2 regions of the Spirosoma oryzicola genome follow, and region 1 is predicted to be linked to the other one. Evidence: riboswitches for the same ligand, from Rfam matches in the RefSeq annotation. Region 1 holds a riboswitch; the other holds the start of a gene.

Region 1 (5,301 bases):
ATTGAAATTGACTTTATCAACCAGAATCCGGTAAGCGCGTTCGCAGATTTCGATCCGTCGTTCGTAGGAATCGGCCTGGCCAGATTCGTCAAACGCCATAACCACGGCTGCAGCCCCGTACCGTTTAACCAGGTTGGCCCGTTCGATAAACGCTTCCTCTCCTTCCTTGAGCGAAATAGAGTTGACAATGGCTTTTCCCTGAACGCATTTCAGACCGGCTTCGATCACTTCCCACTTCGACGAATCGACCATAATCGGAACGCGGGCAATATCGGGTTCGGCGGCAATCAGGTTCAGGAAGGTGGTCATGGCTTCTACCGAATCCAGCATCCCTTCGTCCATGTTCACGTCGATCACCTGCGCTCCACCTTCAACCTGCCCACGGGCAATGCTCAGGGCTTCGTCGTAATTTCCTTCCTTGATGAGCCGGGCGAATTTTTTCGATCCCGTCACGTTGGTCCGCTCACCGATGTTCAGGAAGTTGGTTTGTTCCGTGATCTTTAACGGTTCCAGACCGCTCAGTTTCTGGTACGGTTCGGGCTCCGGCAGCGGGCGGGGCGGGTACTTGGCGGCTACCCTGGCAATCGCCTGAATGTGATCCGGGGTTGATCCACAACAGCCACCAACGATATTGACAAAGCTATCACGGATGAACCCTTCGACCTGCGAGGCCATGCTATCGGGCGTTTCGTCATACTCGCCAAATTCGTTGGGCAGTCCCGCGTTCGGATAGGCCGACGTAAAAAATGGGGCTTCCTTGGCCAGCGTCTGAATGTAAGGCCGCATCAGCTCGGCACCAAGGGCACAGTTCAGGCCAACGCTCAGCAAGGGCAAGTGCGAAACCGAATACAGGAAAGCCTCCGTCGTTTGTCCCGACAGGGTTCGCCCACTAGCATCGGTAATCGTACCCGACACCATGATGGGCAGGACCCGCTGCTGCGGATTCAAGGCAAAGTATTTATCGATAGCAAACAACGCAGCTTTCGCGTTAAGCGTATCGAAGATGGTTTCGATTAGCAATAAATCCGAACCGCCTTCGACTAGACCACTTACCTGCTCGTAATACGCACTGACGAGTTCGTCGAACGTAATGGCGCGGTAGCCCGGATTGTTGACATCGGGTGATAGCGAAGCGGTGCGGTTGGTGGGCCCCATTGCCCCCGCCACAAAGCGCGGTTTATCCGGGTTCTGGTTCGTTATTTCTACGGCGGCCTCCTTGGCAATCCGGGCCGACTCATAGTTCAGTTCGTAGGCCAGCTCTTCCATGTGGTAATCCGCCATGGCGATGGTCGTACTACTGAACGTGTTGGTTTCGATAATATCCGCTCCGGCTTCCAGATATTGCTTATGAATCTCCTGAATGATACCGGGCTGCGTAATCGACAGCAAATCGTTGTTTCCTTTTACATCATGCGGATAGTCCTTAAAGCGCTCCCCTCGGTAGTCTTCCTCGGTAAGATTGTAACGTTGAATCATCGTTCCCATCGCACCGTCGAGAACAAGAATTCGCTTTTTCAGAAGGTCTGTAATCAGTTCCAAGTGATCCAAAAGTTTATAAAGTCATAGGCATGCCAGGAGCAGCCTTAAAGCAATTCGCTACAAGAAGGGGCTTATCAGGAGAAGAGAGCAGGAATGCTAACTTATCTGTCCCCACAAAACCGGGGTGGAATGCGGCACCTTTTCCGACTCTAAACTAAGCGGCTGGTTGCCAAGACATCGTAGGGTCCAGTCCCTCCGTCTTTCTTGATAAGCACTTAAGCAAAGATATAGGTTATAGCCATAGTCCCCAAAAATAACCTATTTTTGGCCGAACAATTGACGGATGAATTTAGTAAATGGGATAACTGACTGGTTAGCAGTTCTGCCCTGATTCGCATAGGCGCTCTTCTAACAAACCAGTCTCTCACGCTTTATATTTGATGAAACTAGCAGCCATTGATATCGGTTCCAATGCGGCTCGTCTGCAAATCTCAACGGTATTACACAACGACGAGGTAATAAGCTTCAAGCGCGTCGAATACGTACGATTTCCTCTTCGCCTTGGGCACGATGTGTTCAATTTTGGTGAACTGACGCCCGAAAGTGAAGCCCGGACGGCTAAACTCATGCAGGTCTATAAACTGCTGATGGAACTGCATGAAGTCGAAGATTACATGGCCTGTGCCACATCAGCCATGCGCGAATCGTCGAACGGACACGAAGTTGCCAAACGAATCGAAGCCTTAACGGGCATCAAAATACACATCATCGACGGTAGCAAAGAAGCCGAACTGATCAACAACGTGGTCGTGCAGGCCCTCGACGACCGGCAGTTTCTGCACATCGATGTGGGCGGAGGCAGTACGGAGTTAAACCTGTACAAGAACCGGCAGAAAATCAATTCCAAATCGTTTAAAATTGGGTCGGTTCGGCTGCTGGAAGGCAAAGAAACCAAAGGTGCCTGGCGGAAAATTGAAGATTGGGTAGAAGACAACGTTGATTCGTCGGAAGAAATCACGGCGGTTGGTACGGGCGGTAACATCAGCAAGCTGTTCAACTTGGCGTCTAAGACATCCGAATCGGAAACCACCCGAGCCGAGATTGAACGGATTCGCAACCACATTGCGGGTTTCAGTCAGGAAGATCGAATCAACAAACTCCGTCTGAACGCCGACCGCGCCGATGTCATTGTTCCAGCCGCCGACATTTACGTATCGGTCATGAAATGGGCCGGGGCCAATACAATTATCGTCCCAGACTTGGGCTTGAAAGACGGGATCATTCAGTTGGTTTACTCCCAATGGAAGAAGAAAAAACACCTTTCTTAAGATTGGTAGCCCTAGACAGCCAACAAAAAATCCCGACGAAATAACATCATCGGGATTTCTAATTGACATATTCTCTCTTACAATTTTATCAGCTGACCAGTTTATTTGCGTCCTGATCGGCATCTGTGTCGCTGTGAACCGGCTTTATCCATCGGTCAGCGCCGTATATCTGTATCTAAAAAAGGTTCTATCGTTTAACTTTTGCGAGTAGTTCCTACCCATCCGGCTCACGGCGAAACCAAAAACACTTCTTTTTCTGGTTAGAAACTACCTTCTTACGACTCCGTAGTACGGAAGTGGTCACTTCATTTTGTAGACTATTCGCCATACGCTTTTGCCGATGGCATAAAAGTTGACTAAGCCCAATAAATCGGTTGCTTTCAAAACCGATCGAGTGCCCGCTCTATCAGGAAGCGTTTGGCAGCCTAAGTAATGATTGACTACACAATTCTGCACCAATTTAGTCCCGAAGCCTCCAGCGTTCCCTTGTTTAGTCAACCCGGCTTTTTCTTCAATGAGATCGAGCATCTCCGTCAGCAACAAAACGGAGCCTTTCATTTGCTCACCGTTCTCAACCAACAGACTCAGCAAGCCGAAGCCCGATGTGCTTTTTTTGTCAGTGATCAGGTAGCAATGAGTCCCGGTGCTGCCCCGTTTGGTTCGGTCGAATTCAGCAATACGCTCCCGGACGATCTAATCGAGGAGTTTATAGGCTGCATTCAGGACACGGCTCGTACCAACGGCGCTCGTGCATTACGGCTGGTTAACTATCCGCACTGTTACGCACCCACGCAGGCCGAACAGCTTACTCGTATTCTGGAGAAGCACGAATTTGCGCTTCTCGAAAACCACCAAAATTTCTTTCTTCCCGTTACCGAAACAGCGTTCGAGTCAAAGCTAGTGGCGTCCGAACGCCGGCGGTTACGCAAGTGCAGAGAGGCCCATTTCCGGTTTACGCAGGGGTCTCTTCCCGATGTAAAAGAAGTCGCTGCTTTTTTACAAGATAGCCGACACAAACAAGGGTATCGACTTACGCTTGGCACGAATTATTTGATCACTCTTTTACAGAACTTCCCCCACCAGTTTCCGGTCTTTACCGTCCGGCATAGAGAAAAGCTCATTGCCTTGACGGTTGCAGTACGGGTACGGCACGACATTTTGTATAGCTTTCTTCCCGCGTCGCACCCCGACTACCGAACGTTTAGCCCAATGGTACTGCTCCTGGATTGCGTATTCACTTACTGCCAGCAACAAGGTATTCGCGTACTCGACCTGGGTGTATCGCTTGACGCTGACCGGCAACCCAAACTCAGCCTTATTCGTTTCAAGCAAAACCTCGGTGCACAATCATCGCCCAAGCTCACATTCGAGAAAAAGTTGTAGACAGGAACTACGATCTTCTGGACCGTTGCCGCTTACGTCGTTTAGGCCACTTTCCCATTGATGACAGTCCGTTCTGGTGTTTTTTTCGTTATTTTGTATAAAAAAGGGTATCCCATCCGGTACTGACCGCATGCTTGAAGCTGCTTTTAATTCCATAAGTCGATTTCTGGGCGAGTTATTCAAATCGCTTCTTTCCCTGATAAAAGTGGTGATCCGTGGTCGCCACCGAACTCGACTACCCGCCCGCCAGCTCCCTGTCTGCTCGGTTCTGGGTAACGGTCCGTCCTTAAACGAGTCCCTGACCGAACACTTCGATTTTATCCGTCGAACGGAAATGGTTTGCGTCAACAACTTTGCCCACGCCGACATTTTTCTCCGTCTCAAGCCGCAGAACTACGTTATTTCTGACCCAAACTATTTTGTCTTTACCGAACAGACCACCGACCGCGACGACATCCGCCGTACCTTGTCGGTCTTTCTGGAGCAGGTGAAATGGCCTATGACCTTGTACGTACCTCATTTTGCAAAAGGGTCGTATCTGCTTGGTCAGATTGAACGTGGCAATCCGCAGATCAAGCCTGTTTATTTCAATTATACCGTGGTCAGCGGTTTTCAGCGGCTCACATACTGGCTGTACGCCAATGGCTTTGGAATGCCTCAGGCCCAAACGGTTATCATTGCGGCTTTGACGTTGATGATCAACCGCCGGTTCGAAACCATTTATCTGTTTGGTGCGGATACCTCTTGGCATGAGCAGATCAGGCTGAACGACCAAAATCAGTTATTGATCAAGCAGATCCATTTCTACGACAAGCCTAGTGACGTGAAGCATGAACCCGTATACTCCGATAAGTTTCGGCAGCGCACCTTCTCGATGGCTTCGCAGTTCCTGTCCTTACACAAGGTGTTTAGAGGCTATGAGGTGATTCGACATTACGCCGATTCGCGGGGGGTTACGATCCTGAACGCCAGTGCCAAAAGCTACATCGACGCTTTCGAACGAGCCCAGATAGCGAACACAGTGCCGAGTAAATAAGGTAGTTGATACACAAACGCCCGACTACATCACAGTAGCCGGGCGTTTTCTTTATTGGCGCTATTTAAACTTTAT
Region 2 (5,301 bases), 2.4 Mb from region 1:
TAAAAACAAACTTGAAAGAGTACATTCCGCCCACGTTTTACCAATCCAGCCATTACGTCCGAACGGGGTCATTCGTAGTGCTGCTGGCCGACGAAGCGTATCATAAAAAATACCCCGATAACAAGAAAACGATCTTCGTGCACCATCTGCTGGGGCCTTATCTGTACCTCGCTTCTAAGTTACCGTGATCAGAATACGATCAGTTACAGGTATATCTGCACCATCTTGTGCCAATCCTCGGCCTGATGGGCTCGACCTTCCCATATGTAAAATTCGTGAGAGACGTTTTTTAAGGAAAGCGTTTCGCTCAAGGCGCAGTTGCTGTTTAAAAAAGGATCGGCGGCCCCAACCGTCATGACAATCTGCATCCGGCGCAGTTCGTTTAGAATCGCGTCTTCTTCCAGGTTCGGCAGAAAATGATTGGGCGTGTGAAAGTAAATATTTTCGTCATAGTAGTCATCGAATAGACCGCGAAACTCTGCTACCGGAGCAGATAAGTCATACCGGCCACTAAGCGCTACTAATTTACCAAACCACTGAGGATGCCGAAACGCAATGTTGGTAGCATGGTAAGCCCCCAGGCTGCATCCGTGCGAAATCATGAACGGCTGTGGATTTTTCAGGCGAGAAAACGGTAGTACTTCGTTCAGAATGTAGTGTTCGTACTGGCTGTGGCGCTTGATGCGTTCGTGCGGAGCAATGTAGCGGTTGTAAATGCTTTCTCGATCAACGCTGTCAACGCAGAACAGCTGAATCCAGCCGTTCTCGATCCGGTCGGCGAGCGCGCTGACCAAACCCAGCTCTTCGTATTCATAGAAACGCCCGCGTCGGGTCGGGAAGACCAGAACGCGAGCTCCTGCATGACCAAAAACAAGCAACTCCATATCGCGGTTCAGATTCGGGCTGAACCACTTATGATACTCGCGATTCATAGTGATGGCGGTAGTTACGGTGAAATTGCAGCAGGCAACGCAAACAATGGCAGCTTAGTACGTAAACAAATTATTAAAGATTTGTAATTGCTGTAAAACCTGCTTCCAAACCTGATAACCTGCCGGGGTAAGGTGAAGACCATCAGCCTGAAAAAACTCGCGACGTGGCTTACCATCAGTACCCAACAAAGCAGTTGTCATGTCAATGGTTTTAAAGTTTGGCAGCTCATTTATTTTGTCGGCAATGAGTTTATTGGTCGCGCGAATCTTATCGGCAATATCCCAGCGAGCAGGGCTGAGTTTTATGGACAGGTAGTAAAATTGGGTATCGGGTAACTGCCGACGTACCTTTTCCGCCAGTGCGCAGAAAAACAAGTATACTTCTTCCGGATGGCGATTATCACCCAGATCGTTATCACCGGCGTAAAATACAATGCACCTGGGGTTAGCGGGAACGACCAATCGTTCAAAAAACCACGCGCAGGCCGCCAGTGTTGAGCCCCCGAAGCCTAAATTAAGCGCTGTGATATCCGGAAAATCCTGCGCCAGTGTTGACCAAAGGCGGATAGACGAACTGCCGTAAAATACGACTCGGTCCGACGTAGATAGATTAGACTTAATTTTAGTTTCGAGCTGTCGAACTTCGTCTTCGTACCAGATCATCTGGTTATAAATTGGTTAAGTTTTGCCTTATGGCTTCGTATAAAGGGTACGTTATGTGTACCGTGCTAAGTTATGATAACTCAAAAGCAAAGAATGTGTTGCAGCACATCGTTAAACACATGAGTATTTGGTCTGATCGTACCCGCGAAAAAATGGGAAGTCTACTTCTTAACTACCTCCGCTACGTTCGTTGAACTGGGTTGAGTAGCCGTTACCCACTTCCGCATAATACCCGCCAAGGGACGGAACTCGATCAGGAAACCGTCGTGCCCATAAAGCGAATCAATTTCTTCGTAGGTGGCCTCTGGAATGTGCCGGGCCAGGAACTGCTGCTCAGTTGGCGGGAAAAGTAAATCCGAGCGAATACCGACAACTAAGGTTCGGGCTTTTATTTGATTGAGCGCATTCAGAATACTTCCCCGGTTACGACCAACGTTGTGCGAATCCATAACTTTCGAAAGCGTCCAATACGTAAAGGCATTAAAACGATCCGCTATTTTTTCGCCTTGGTAGCGTTGGTAACTAGCCGCTTTGTAACCGTCCAGTTGCTCATTGTTGTCGAGCGCCTGCGTAAAGCCGTAGGTGTCATAATTCCGGTACGAGATCATGGCCATTGCCCGCGCTGCTCGCATACCTGCTGTTCCCGCATCGTCGCGCTGTTCGATCCAGGTAGGATCGGCCTCGATGGCCATACGCTGTGCTTCATTGAAGGCAATACACCAGGGAGAGGCTACAGCACTCGCTGCAATAAGCACCAGATTCTCAATTAACTGAGGGCGTAAAATAGCCCACTCAACTGCTTGTTCACCGCCGAGAGAGCCGCCGATGCAGGTGTGAATTTTTTCGATTCCCAGTTCCTGACGCAGTAAATCCAATGCTTCGACCATATCGCGGATCGTTAGCGCGGGAAAGTCGTGATGAAAAGGTCGACCCGTGCTGGGGTTGGTTGACAGCGGGCCCGTTGATCCATAGCAGGAACCAAGCACATTGGCACAGACGATGAAGTGATTTTCCGGATTGAAATATTTCCCTTGACCGACCATACCGCCCCACCAATCGCCGGGGTCAGCGTTACCGGTCAGGGCATGGCAAATCCAGACAACGTTAGAACCTTCGTCGTTTAGTGTTCCGCGTGTCGTGTAGGCCAGTTGAAAGCCCGGCAGGCTCTCGCCCGATTCGAGAGGGAACGAATATTTGTAGTCGAAATAATGAATGTCCAATGGATAATGCGTTTTCTGGCCTGACATTTTCAGTGAAGACCGCGCAAACTGAAAATCGTAAACATAAAGAACCGCCCAAGACCACTCCCGGTCTTCGGTTTAATAGGGTAGTATGCTTAGTAGGCCGCGGGGGGCGTACAGTGCTGAGTATAGCGCATTTAAGTATACGATTTATAGTCCCTAATGATCCGCTGCTGCGGTTGCTTTAGGCAGGAGTTAGCACCTTGCCAAGTGGTAGGTTGCCAGCGATTCGCAGAGCCTGATCTCTCCTCGCTTCTGTATAAATCAATTGACGTCGGAGTTTGGATTGACGCCTGACAATTGACTTGATAGCGCAAGTATAATAGGCAAACGGCGCCAATCCAAACGCCAGGGGGATTTTCTACCGTTGGGTTATTTTTTCAACTTCGCGGTTTGGTAGGGCGTATTTAGTCCGCCTGATGTTTACTTTTGTAAGGAAGATACGTTGCTGATGAGCCAGACTTACCGTTATAATCGCGAAAACGCTACACGAACCTCCGGAACTACATCGTTGAAGGATGCAATCGGGCAGTTACTGAAAGCCTATCAACTCCAGACGCGCTTTAACGAAACCTACCTCGAAGCGTTTTGGGGCCGCATGATGGGACCAACCATTGCCTCGCGGACCAACCGGATCTACGTTCGGGACCGCAAGTTGCATATTGAAATTACGTCGGCTCCCTTGCGCAATGAACTTGTTAACGCGAAGCAAAAGCTCATCCAGCTCGTTAATAAAGACATGGGTACCGACGTGATCGACGACGTGGTATTTATCTAATACTGTCAACGATCAGCATCGTCTAGAACTCGATAAATAGATTTTGTCTTTCCTGCTGCATCGTCAGCGGCTCCTCCACAAAGCGGGCGTTCAAGCCCAACCGTTGGCACATCGCCAGCCACTCCTGTTTAGGAATTACCAGAAAGCCGTTATTCTTGCGCACTGTATAGTAAGCCGATAAGCGTAAGCGAATCAGAAGTCTGATCATCGTCAGCAACTGACCCTGCCGGAGTGAACGCCCGATGATGCTGCCAATGTCTTTGAGTACACTACCCCCCACCATCAGGTCGCAGATCATGGCTTTGGCACCGGGGGCAGCTACCGCTTTTATTGCCTTTAGCAACTGCTCTACTTCGGCTGCATTGCGGTAATACTGAACGACGCTCATCACGATGATCACATCGAACTTCTGGTTCAGGACCGGGCTAAAATTGAGATAATCGTCCGGCGATAAATCGTGAAAATAAACGTTTGGATGCCCGGCGTGTTTCTGGCGGGCGATCTCGTTATATCGTTTGGATACATCCAGGCCGTGGATCTCGGCAACCCGGTCGTGCCAGGCCGTTTCCAGATTGCCCGGACCAGAGCCAATGTCCAGTACCTTTAGCTTTTTCGACAGAGGAATGTATTTCTCTACCCGCGCCAGAAAGTAAGCATAATTGACGGACATTGAGTCGTCAAATTCGTTTTCTTCCTGCCAGAAATCAAGCCATGTTGCCGCTCCTTGCGCCATTTAGTTTGTGTTTGGATAAAGGATGATTGTGTAATTGATCTACCGACGTTTACTTACTTCGAGCCTGCCCCCGTGGCGAACTACGTGTTGTTTTCGAGTGAAAGCCCAGCCTCCCGAACATCTGTTGACGAAGAAAACGGAGTCGGTCTGTGCATCAGGTAAATAATTCGGAACCAGATCAGCACGCAAGGTAATGCTTTCAGCGCGTATGGTAAGACAAAACGATCGCGCAGATAGACCGGAAATATATCACTCGGCGAAAAAACCGTCAAGACGAGGCAACTGATTAGCAAGACTCGGTCCAATACGCTCTGCGGGCAATAGAACCACCAGAGCATAACGCCCGTGACGGCAGTGATGTACGTAGGCGATTCAGAAACGGGGTTGAAAATAACCTGAAAGATCAGGATCGAAGCGACCATCAGCATCCGGAAGTACCGCTGCGTAAACCGTTTAATGTGCATGTAAACCGTGCAGAACAGCGCTACACCGAAACCGATAATGACCGGTGTCGGCACGTCCGGGGAAATAAACAGGTGCACAAGTCGGTGAATCGAGGTATTCGCCCATTTGTCATGATCGGACTTGATCAGCAGTTGATTTACCCACAGTTCGTACTGCCAGAGCAATTTTGCCGGAGATGTAAACAAAAGTGGCAGCAAACCAAGCACGATAGCCCAGCCAACCATTGCCAGTAAAAAACGAATCTTTTGCGGATACAACAGAAACAAAGCTGCTGCTACAAGGCTGTATATCTTGATGTTAAAGCCAAGGACGATAAAGAAGGCGGCCCAGATGGGTTGCTTTTTTTCAAAGCTAATGAACGCGAACAGCGGAATCGCACCAATCAGCGGATTTGTCTGGCTGTTAACCAGCGATGTAAATAATTCTTGCAGACAGAACCAGTACGCGAAAACTTTTTGCTGGTGGGTAAGCGGCATTCGGTAAATAGCC

What was found. A riboswitch is a leader RNA that binds a small molecule or an ion and turns the genes downstream of it on or off. The one in region 1 is predicted to bind S-adenosylmethionine.
Region 2: it holds a riboswitch for S-adenosylmethionine, as region 1 does, so the genes downstream of both, LQ777_RS20580 (homoserine O-acetyltransferase family protein) here and metH (methionine synthase) in region 1, are expected to answer to the same signal.

The regions. Positions count from the first base shown of each region.
Region 1 covers NZ_CP089538.1:1,526,241-1,531,541, reverse strand. Annotated here, with positions in the region: gene metH (methionine synthase) at 1-1,485, opposite strand, end outside; SAM riboswitch class I at 1,638-1,753, opposite strand; gene LQ777_RS06170 (Ppx/GppA phosphatase family protein) at 1,920-2,807, shown strand; gene LQ777_RS06165 (GNAT family N-acetyltransferase) at 3,240-4,190, shown strand; gene LQ777_RS06160 (hypothetical protein) at 4,321-5,226, shown strand.
Region 2 covers NZ_CP089538.1:4,875,342-4,880,642, reverse strand. Annotated here, with positions in the region: gene LQ777_RS20595 (lipase family protein) at 1-188, shown strand, start outside; gene LQ777_RS20590 (esterase family protein) at 204-932, opposite strand; gene LQ777_RS20585 (GDSL-type esterase/lipase family protein) at 987-1,595, opposite strand; gene LQ777_RS20580 (homoserine O-acetyltransferase family protein) at 1,757-2,815, opposite strand; SAM riboswitch class I at 2,984-3,102, opposite strand; gene LQ777_RS20575 (DciA family protein) at 3,288-3,614, shown strand; gene LQ777_RS20570 (class I SAM-dependent methyltransferase) at 3,637-4,347, opposite strand; gene LQ777_RS20565 (glycosyltransferase family 87 protein) at 4,428-5,301, opposite strand, start outside.